DNA from 2 places in the Phyllobacterium ifriqiyense genome. Region 1 is predicted to be linked to the other one. Evidence: predicted binding sites of a transcription regulator. Region 1 holds the regulator's gene; the other holds the start of a gene.

Region 1 (5,445 bases):
ATTTCCCCGCAGGTGCTGTCGGGAGGTCATGGCGCGCTGCATCTCAATCTGGATTACACAGGGCCTATTGCCGGCATTATCGGTATTATCTTGCTGAAAGCGCTTGCGTCCGCCATTTCCATCGGTTCGGGTTTTCGCGGGGGCCTGTTCTTCGGCTCACTTTTCCTAGGTGCACTCCTTGGCAAGCTCTTTGCTTTTTCCGCACCCTATGTCTTTGCCCACGCAACCCTGACGCCGGTGACCTATGCGGTTGTCGGCATGAGCGCTCTGGCAGTCTCGGTGATCGGTGGCCCTTTGACTATGACCTTCCTCGCATTGGAAATCACAGGGGACTTTCCGATAACGGTTCTCGTGCTTGCCGCTGTCATTGCGGCATCCATTACAGTCCGGAATACATTCGGCTACTCCTTTGCCACATGGCGCTTTCACTTGCGGGGTGAAAGCATCCGTAGCGCCCACGATGTGGGTTGGATTCGCAATCTGACAGTGGCCAAGCTGATGCGTACAGATGTGCGCACGGCTTCCGACAAGATGAGGATCAGCGAATTCCGTCAGGAGTTTCCGCTCGGCTCAACGCAGCGTGTCATCATTGTCAGCGATGAGAATAAATATGTCGGCATCATAATCGTTGCGGAAGCGCATTCAGGCATCACGGAGACAACCGATGAAGCGCAACCTATTGGCCCATTGATCAAATATCAGGGTGAGTATCTACAACCGCAAATGAATGCGCGACAGGCCGTACGCCTGTTCGACAATGCCGAAGCCGAAGCTTTGGCCGTCGTTAATGACATTGTGGAACTGAAGGTCGTCGGGCTTTTGAGCGAAAGCCACACGCTGCGGCGATACAGTGAAGAGCTCGACCGGCAACGCCGACACGTGTCCGGCGAAATCTGATCGCTCATCATATTCGCAAATTTTAACCCCATTTTAACCACGGTTTGTTGCAATGCGTAACATTGTGTTACTGTAATTGGAATCAAACCGGGGCAATCTCTTGCAATCAGGCACCAAGTCAGTTGGGAAATCATCTCCCGTCAACGGAAACTCCGCATTGGCATCAATGTGCAGCTTCTGGGGACTGCTTAGGGCGTACTGGACCTCCGAGCGCTGGGTTGAAGCCTGGACGCTGACAATCGCCATTGCGCTTTTGACCGCCGCAGCCAGCAAGGCCAGCGTCTGGATGGCGATGGCGTCGGGCGAGTTGATCAACTCGCTGGTCGATATACACGACCCTTTTGTCGTTAATCCGCTCAATGTGATCCTCGCAAATGCCGGTATTCTCGTTGCAATTGTTGCAGTCAAGGAAATTGGCTTCATCGGTGTCCGTCATCTCCTTTCGACAACCTTGCATCGTAAATGGCGCGGCTGGCTCAATGGCCGCTTCGGTGAGGCGCTGCTTGATGAACAGCACACACATTATCATTTGCAGCAGGGAAGTTCGGCGGAGCAGACTCCCGACAATATCGACCAGCGCATTCAGGAATCCATCAAGGGAATGACCGGCGGCGCCATTGGCCTGGCCATGGGCGTGCTGGGCGTCACAATGTCCATTCTTTTCGTGGGCCAGAAACTCATTGAACTTTCAACGCCAATACCCGGCCTTGATTTTCTTGGAGATTATGGCAGTGCCACGCTGGCCTTTACGGCCATTGCGCTCTACGTGCCGGTCAGCACATGGATTGCTATGCGTATTGGCCGCGCTCTTGAAAAACTCACCCTCGCCATGCAGCAATCCGAAGGCAGTTACAGAAGTGAGCTGACCACATTGTTGCGCCGCAGCTTTCAGGTTGCCGCTGCCAATGGCGAGACTGTTCAAAAGTCGTTAAATGACAAGCTCTACAGAAGCGTCGACAATAATTGGGGGCGTTTCAATGTGTTCGATGCCTGCTATATGTCGTTCACCTCGATCTACAATTTCTTTTCCGCCCGTATTGTCGCCTATATACCCGGTCTTCTGCCCTATATGGGTAATACCATCAGCTTCAAGAACTATATTACCGGTTCCGAGCTTGTTGGTTCGATGATCAATGAATGCTCCTGGTTTATCCATGTCATGCCCGCAATTGCCAATTTGAAGGCAAATGCACGGCGCGTTACCGAATTGGCCCAAGCGGTCGAGCGTGTCAGCCAGCCCTCGGAATATTATCGGTCCACAGGTGTCAGCGAGTTCAAATTTGCCACACAGCATGAAGCCTTTGGCGTCTCGGTGCGGGGACTTGAATTGATGCATCGCGACAGCGAGGCCAAAGCTTTTCTCACACTTGGAAATATGCGGTTGCGCAAGGGCCAATGGGCTTACATCAAGGGTGATTCCGGTAGTGGAAAAACCTGTTTGCTCAAAGCAATGAACGGGCTTTGGGGCTATGGCCGTGGTGAAATCTTTTACCCGAAAGATGCGGCAACAATGTATGCGGCGCAGGAGGTCAAACTTCCCGGCGTGTCGCTGAAACAGCTCGTATGCCTCCCAATGGATGAAAGCCGTTTTGGCGATTCCTCCGTTGCGGCCGCCCTGCACCGCGCCGGCATGGGCGACTTTATTGAAAACCTTGGTGAAGAATGCCGCGATGGCACGTCTTGGGACCAGCTCCTGTCGGGTGGCCAGAAGCAGAAACTGGTGCTTGCGCGCATATTGCTGCACAAGCCTGCGGTTTTGTTTCTTGATGAAGCAACCGGCGCGCTGGACCCGGACTCCAAGATCGCCTTCCATCAGGCCATCAAGGATCATTGTGCCGGAACCACCGTTATCAGCGTGATGCATGAGATCGAAGCGCCACGCTCGGTTTCCGGCGAAAACTTCTATACGCATATTTTGGAGATCAATGGCGGCACAGCTATCCAACGGCCACTTCTGGAGACATTGGTCGAGCCAGATCCGCTACCAACAACAAACTTCCCGCTGATTGCCGCCGAATAGCCCTTTTCGGAACACCGCGCTTTTTGTCCGGTAGAAGCAGTTCTGTTTAAATGAGACTACCGGTCATTTGCGCAAGCCATCTCTAGCGCAAATTGGCTCATATAACGCCGATTCTGTTCCCGGCCGAGACAGAAATTCGATAAAGAAAAACGCGCTTTAATCCTATCCGAAGGAATAGCCTGCACCGCGCACGGTCCGGATCGGATCAAGCGATCTGCCAATATTGATTGCCTTGCGCAAACGGCCAACATGCACGTCAACCGTGCGGTCATCGACGTAAATATCCGCGCCCCATACATTGTCCAGGAGCTGTCCGCGCGAGAACACCCGGCCTGGAGACTGCATCAGGAATTCCAGCAGGCGGAATTCTGTCGGTCCGAGCTTGAGTTCACGCTCTTTGCGGAAAACCCTGTGCTGTTCGCGGTCAAGTTTCAGATCTCCAAAGCTCAACACATGCGACAAGAGACTTGGATTGACCCGGCGTAGCATGGACTTGATGCGTGCCAGCAATTCCGGTGTCGAGAACGGCTTGACCATGTAATCATCCGCACCGGTTGAAAGACCGCGAACACGCTCGCTTTCTTCACCGCGCGCGGTCAACATGATGATCGGCAGGATTTCTGTCTCGCGCCGAGCACGCAGGCGGCGGCAAAGTTCAATACCGGAAAGGCCTGGAAGCATCCAATCGAGGATCAGCAGATCCGGCACCTTTTCGCGCAAGGCGATTTCGGCTTCGTCACCACGGCTGATGGTTTCGACAATATAGCCTTCTGCCTCCAGATTATAACGCAGGAGAACACTGAGGGCATCTTCGTCTTCAACGACTGTGATTCTGGGAGCTATAGGCATGGTCTGCTTCCGGCAATTATGGCGTTACTGGCTCGTCAAGAATAACGGTATGCGACTGATCTTCCTTCGGGCGTTCCGCCGGAAGCTGTGTTCCCGTTACAATGTAATAGACCGTCTCGGCGATATTGGTGGCATGGTCACCGATGCGCTCAATATTCTTGGCGCAGAACAAAAGATGCGTGCAAGCGGATATATTGCGCGGATCTTCCATCATATAGGTCAGGAGTTCGCGGAACAGCGACGTGTAAAGCGCATCAATCTCATCATCGCGTTCACGGACGATATTGACCTGTGCCACCGAGCGTGTCGCATAAGCGTCGAGAACATCCTTAAGTTGTGTCAATGCCAGTTCTGCGATGGTCTGCAGGCCGCGATAGACAGAGAGCGTCTGGCGCGTATCGTTGACAGCTACGACACGCTTGGCAATGTTCTTGCCAAGATCGCCGATACGCTCAAGATCGGATGAAATGCGGATCGTGCCGATTACTTCGCGCAAGTCGATCGCCATTGGCTGGCGCTTGCCGATGATGGTGATCGCCTTTTCGTCAATCTCGCGCTGACCGGCGTCGAGGATAAGGTCATCAGAGATCACGCGCTGGGCAAGCGCATTGTCCGAATTGACCATGGCCGACACAGCCTGTTCGACCATGCGCTCCGCATGTCCGCCCATCTCTGCAATCTTGTGCGTCAGAAACTTCAGTTCATCGTCATAAGAGCGGACGGTGTGTTGTGCTGTGTCAGTCATTGTCTAACCCTCTTCCCGTGAGATCAACCGAAACGTCCGGTAATGTAGTCCTGCGTGCGCTTTTCGGTAGGGCTGGTAAACATCATTTCAGTGTCACCGACTTCAACAATATTTCCAAGATGGAACATTGCCGTGCGTTGCGACACGCGTGCCGCCTGCTGCATTGAGTGTGTGACGATGACGATCGTGTAGTTCTGGCGCAATTCGTCGATCAGTTCTTCAACCTTTGCCGTCGCGATAGGATCAAGCGCCGAGCAAGGCTCGTCCATCAAAATCACTTCCGGGCTGACCGCAATGGCGCGCGCGATGCAAAGACGCTGCTGCTGTCCGCCGGAAAGACCGGTGCCAGATTCATGCAGACGGTCTTTCACTTCCGCAAACAGGCCTGCACGCTGCAGGCTTTTTTCCACGATTTCGTCGAGATGACTCTTGCTTTTGACAAGACCATGAATGCGCGGGCCATAGGCAACATTTTCGAAGATCGACTTCGGAAATGGATTTGGCTTCTGGAATACCATGCCGATACGGGCGCGCAACTGAACCACGTCGATCTTGGGATCATAGATATCGCGCTCATCAAGCGTGATATTGCCCGTGACCCTGCAGATCGAAATCGTATCATTCATGCGGTTCAGGCAACGCAGGAAAGTCGACTTGCCGCAACCCGATGGTCCGATAAGCGCGGTGACTTCCTTTTCCCTGATATCGAGACTGACTTCAAAGAGCGCTTGTTTGGCTCCGTAAAATACGGAGACGTTTTCGCCCTTCATCTTTATCGCAGGCTGGTTCGAGGAGTTATGCAATTTCTTTTCCACATCAACTTCGGATAACATGTTCATGTCCTTGTACCTCATTACCAGCGACGTTCAAAACGTCGGCGCAGCATGATCGCCGCAGCATTCATCACGAATAGGAACACCAGCAACACCAGAAT
Region 2 (5,445 bases), 1.3 Mb from region 1:
AGCCCTGAAGACATTCACGGCATGCATGCTGCAGAAGCAATTCTGACCACACGCGGCGGCATGACAAGTCATGCTGCCGTGGTGGCGCGCGGCATGGGGAAACCCTGCGTTTCAGGCGCTGGGGCGCTTCGTGTTGACTATCGAAACGAGACACTGCTCGCTATGGGCGTTACCCTCAAAAAGGGCGATATCATTACGATTGACGGGGGAATCGGTCAGGTTTTGAAGGGCGCTGTGCCAATGCTTCAACCTGAATTGTCGGGCGATTTTGGCAAGATCATGGAATGGGCAGATGGTGCTCGCCGCATGAAAGTGCGCGCCAATGCCGAAACTCCCAATGATGCCCGTACGGCGCGTTCCTTTGGCGCCGAGGGGATCGGCCTATGCCGAACGGAGCATATGTTCTTTGAAGGCGAGCGCATTATTGCCATGCGCGAAATGATTTTGGCAGAAAGCGAGAAGGGCCGACGCGCTGCTCTGGATAAGCTGCTGCCAATGCAACGCGCTGATTTCATTGAGTTATTTGAAATTATGCACGGCCTGCCCGTAACGATTCGCCTGCTTGATCCACCACTTCACGAGTTCCTGCCGAAGACAGACGAGGAAATCGCCGAAGTCGCGGCAGCCATGAAGATCAGCTCCGACAAATTACGGGAGCGAACAGAATCCTTACATGAATTCAATCCCATGCTGGGACATCGCGGTTGCCGTTTGGCAATTTCCTACCCGGAAATTGCCGAGATGCAATCCCGCGCCATATTCGAAGCGGCGGTGGAAGCTGCCAAATTGACTGGCGCACCGGTCGAGCTGGAAATCATGGTGCCGCTCGTCGGTCTTCGAGCTGAATTGGATTTTGTGAAAGCGCGGATCGATGCGGTTGCGGCGGATGTGATGAAGGAGACTGAAATCAAGATCAGTTACCTTGTGGGTACGATGATCGAACTGCCACGAGCCGCGATCCGTGCCAATTCAATTGCGGAGGCTGCCGAGTTTTTCTCGTTTGGAACCAATGACTTGACCCAGACGACGTTCGGAATATCCCGCGATGATGCATCTTCGTTCCTGATGACTTACCAGCTCAAGGGTATCATTGAGCAGGACCCATTTGTGTCGATTGACGTGGATGGCGTAGGCGAACTGGTGAAGCTGGCCGCGGAAAAAGGCAGGGCAACCCGGCCAAACATAAAACTTGGAATTTGCGGGGAGCACGGCGGCGATCCGGCATCGATCCATTTTTGCGATCAGGTAGGACTGGACTATGTTTCCTGTTCACCGTTCCGGGTGCCGATTGCCCGGCTTGCCGCGGCGCAGGCATCAGCAAAAACCAAAGGAAAATAAAGGCTTATTGCCATAATTCCGCTTAGTTCCAAGTGCTGTTCGCCGCAGGTTCTCTCGTCTTGCGGCAATATATCATGCGTTTTATCACCACAGTTCTAGTCACATGTTCCATCGCGCTCGCAGCAACTGCTGCCAATGCGGGGAACCATCCGCATTTTGTCGAGCCACAACTTTACATTGCAAAGGGCGGAGCTGCGGCGCCGCAGGTCGCGCTCACTCTTGACGCCTGTTCAGGCCAGACTGATCAGAGAATTCTCAGCTTTTTGGTGGAGAACAAGATCGCTGCAACGATTTTCGTTACTGGCCGATGGTTGAAGCGCAATGCTGCTTCGGTGGCAATCATGAAGGCGCATCCAGAACTTTTTGAATTGGAAAATCATGGGCTTAACCATGTTCCGGCCATCGATAACCAGCCTTTGATGTTTGGATTGAAGACCGCCGGATCATTGCCCGCGATACGATCTGAGATTGAAGGTGGTGTAAATGCGATGCAGATCGCCACCGCCGGAAAGCCTGTCTGGTACCGCGACGCGACTGCTCGCTATAGCGACGATGCAGTGAAACTCATTCATGAAATGGGGTACCGGGTTGCAGGATATTCGCTCAATGCCGACATGGGGGCATCCTTGCTTGCGGGCCAAGTGGAGCAGCGGATTTCCGCCGCAAAAGACGGCGATGTCATCATCGCCCATATCAATCAGCCGAGTCGGGCGGCAGGGGCCGGGGTGGTAAAAGGCATATTGGCACTGAAGCAAAAAGGCTTCCGTTTCGTTCGGCTGAACGATGTGATTGAAAGTGAGAAGCCAGGCACTCCAAATGCTTGATTGCAACTTAACGCAATCAAATTGCAATTCGAAGTAGAGAATTTTGGGGAAGAATCGGCGATTCTTCGGCAAGTTTCATCAATTTTGCGGTGATCCGGTTCCTGAATCCGTTCTCCATCAGAATTTTTGCCCGTTTCATCACAATATCGGGGTTACTCCTCCAAACTTCACGATGCGTGCTCTCCTTCATCAGGATGTCATGAAACCATAAAATCACGGACACATAGAGCACCTAAGCGTTGCTGGACACTTTTACTTCAAACTTGATGGTGATGCTCCATGCGCTCAATTTCCGCTGCTCTGTTTCTTACCACCGCCATGATGGCATTGCCGGCCTTGGCGGCTGAACAGGAGTTTCCCGCCAAACTCGTTTCCCATGCGATCCTTCCTGCCAACACAATGGTGAAGGCACCGGAAAACGCGCCGGAACATCTGACTCATGCAGGCAAGTTTACAACCGCTGATCGCAAGCGCGCTGTGGAACTCGGAACAGTGCCGGGCAAGGATGGGGTAAGGCTGACCGGCTTGTCATTACCCTTTGATGGACAACCTTTGCAGGGCTTCTCCGGCATCAAGGCGATTGGCGATGGAACATATTGGTCATTGTCGGATAATGGCTTTGGAACGAAGCTGAATTCGGTCGATGCAATGTTGATGCTGCACCATCTGGCGTTTGATTGGGACAAGGGAACAGTCGAGCGCAAGCAGACGATTTTCCTGACTGACCCAGACAAGAAAGTGCCTTTCCCCATTGTCATGGAGGCCAGCGACACACGCTACCTGACGGGCAGCGATCTCGATATTGAATCCATCCAGCCGGTTGCCGATGGTTTCTGGCTGGGCGAAGAGTTCGGCCCATATTTGATCAAGGTAACAATGGATGGCAAGGTTACGGATGTCGTCGCGACCAAGGTTGGCGACAAGGATGTTCGCTCGCCGGATAATCCTGCAATCACGCTACCAGCCAATCCGACGCTCAAAAATCCGGCTTTTAATCTGAAACGCTCCGGCGGTTATGAAGGCTTGGCGCAATCAAAAGACGGCACCAAATTATATGCACTGCTTGAAGGTCCGCTTTTCGGGGACGACGGCGCTGTTGAGAAGGTTGATGACCAGCCCGCATTACGGGTAATTGAATTCGATATTTCGTCCAAAAACTGGACGGGCCGCAGCTGGCTTTATCCCCTTTCTGCAGGTGGCGAGGCCATTGGCGATTTCAACATGATCGATGCGACAACGGCGCTGGTAATCGAGCGTGACAATGGCGCGGGAACTGCCGCGAAGGCTTGCGCTGACCCCAAGGCGCCAACGCCCGATTGCTTTGACAAACCATCCAAGCACAAGCGCATCTACAAGATCGAAATGAGCGACGCGAATGTGGATAAGGCGGTGCGCAAGATCGGATATATCGATTTGCTAAAAATCGCTGATCCCGACAACAAGAAACGTCAAGGCGGCGGCGAAGGCTTCTACGATATGCCTTTTGTCACCATTGAAAATGTCGATATTGTAGACGATAGCCACATCATCGTCGGCAATGACAATAATCTGCCATTCTCCGCAGGCCGCGCGGTCGACAAGGCGGATGACAATGAATTCGTCATTCTGGAAGTCGGCGACCTGCTGAAAGCGAAGTAATAGATATTGCTGCTGGGGATTGGTCGCGAGATTTAAGCGATCAATCCTCCAGCGCAACGCTTTGCAAAGTCTACTCCGCTTTTCTGCTGATCAAAGCGCCCGCAGGCAAGATTTCCAGACTGCGCCGGTCCATTTGTGCCAGCACTTCGCCAAAACCAAAGCGCGCTTGCCATCCAAGAGCGCGTTCAGCCTGGCTGGAATCATATATGCGATCAATGGAGTTCGGAAGGCTCCAACCTCGCTGCTCGAATGCGTCGGCAAGATCTGGCGCGCGCAATCTGATCTGGGAAGCTGCGTCAATCGCCAGTGCTTGACAGTCCTGCTTTGTAAAAGGCGTTGCCGCCGAGATAATGTAGCGTTGAAAATTTGCTCCGCCATTTGTCAGCGCGGCCAAATGGGCGTCAGCCACGTCGCGAATATCAATGCCGCGATGCAGCCTGTATGTAGCCATTACATCGCCCGGTTCCGGAAAGGAGCGGGACATGCGCAGAACCCTCACGGCCAATTCGCTAGAGGTCATGTTTTCCAGAAAGCACTCGGCCTCAAGTTTTGTTCGGTGATAAATGCTTTTCGGCACTGGCGGCGTATTTTCGTCGATCCATGTGCAGGAACCGCGGGAGACGGCATATCCGTACAGGGCTGTTGTGCTGGTGAAGACCAGGCGTTTGACATCAGCAGCAATCACCGCCTTCGCGACAAGACGGGTTCCTTCAACATTGATACGCTGAAATTCCTCGTCCGGTGTCGTTCCGACATGGGGCGCATGCAAAGCTGCGGTATGAATAACGGCATCGGCGCCTTTGAAGGCTGAGCGAAGCAGCGCTTCATTGGCGAAATCCCCGATAATATGCGTTGTGGAAAAGGCCGATCGATCTATTCCAACGACCTCATGTTTTTCTGACAAGGCGCCAAAAATAGCGCGGCCTACACGCCCGGAACTCCCTGTAAGCACTATGCGCATGCACAACCTTTAACAAAGCCTGTTATAGTCTATTGAATTGCAGACTTTTACGCCGTTTGAAAGCCACGAATTTAGGTTGGCTCGTTCTGCTCTCGCGTGGGCAAAGCGGTGGTGCGTGGTTCGCCCTTCAGCAAGCTCAAGATAGCTCACCATGAGGAATGGAGTTAATTGCAGGGAGCGCGAAGTCTGCGAAAGCAAACCATCATGCAGCCTACCATTCTTCCTCATGGTGAGCTTGTCGAACCACGCATTAAAAACCGCTGCAAACCGCTATGCATCAAGCGGCGCGCAAACTGCCCGTTGAAACATAGGCTTCCGTGTCTGCCAAGGCGAGTTCGAAGCGGTTGAACAGCTCGTTCAGCTCGTCCTCCGTGATGATCATTGGCGGGCAGAATGCGATACTGTCGCCGACGGCGCGAAGCACTGCACCATGACCTTCCAGGAAGCGCGCCAGAGCGGGGCCGACCGCATGGGCGGGATTGAACGGGCGCTTTGTTGCTTTATCGGCCACAAGTTCTACCGCACCCATCAGGCCGCAATTACGCACTTCCCCAACCAAGGGGTGATCTTTCACCTTGGCAAGGCGTGCTTCAAAAAGCGGAGTGAGGCCGCGCACATAATCCACAATATTGCGGCGCTGATAAATCTCGATTGCCTTGACGCCAAGGGCGCAGCCAACCGGAT

What was found. The regulator PhoB, encoded in region 1, activates phosphate uptake and scavenging genes when phosphate is short. The targets are predictions, from matches to a motif close to TGTCATNNANCTGTCAT.
Region 2: QFZ34_RS17365 (esterase-like activity of phytase family protein) is a predicted target of PhoB. The motif match lies at 2,358-2,374, and genes of this name have one in related genera.

The regions. Positions count from the first base shown of each region.
Region 1 covers NZ_JAUSZT010000003.1:743,545-748,989, forward strand. The annotation lists gene QFZ34_RS11165 (chloride channel protein) at 1-897, shown strand, start outside; gene QFZ34_RS11170 (ABC transporter ATP-binding protein/permease) at 1,064-2,917, shown strand; gene phoB (phosphate regulon transcriptional regulator PhoB) at 3,080-3,766, opposite strand; gene phoU (phosphate signaling complex protein PhoU) at 3,783-4,511, opposite strand; gene pstB (phosphate ABC transporter ATP-binding protein PstB) at 4,535-5,350, opposite strand; gene pstA (phosphate ABC transporter permease PstA) at 5,365-5,445, opposite strand, start outside.
Region 2 covers NZ_JAUSZT010000003.1:2,001,614-2,007,058, forward strand. The annotation lists gene ppdK (pyruvate, phosphate dikinase) at 1-1,338, shown strand, start outside; gene QFZ34_RS17360 (polysaccharide deacetylase family protein) at 1,413-2,162, shown strand; gene QFZ34_RS17365 (esterase-like activity of phytase family protein) at 2,442-3,800, shown strand; gene QFZ34_RS17370 (NAD-dependent epimerase/dehydratase family protein) at 3,871-4,761, opposite strand; gene QFZ34_RS17375 (aminotransferase) at 5,039-5,445, opposite strand, start outside.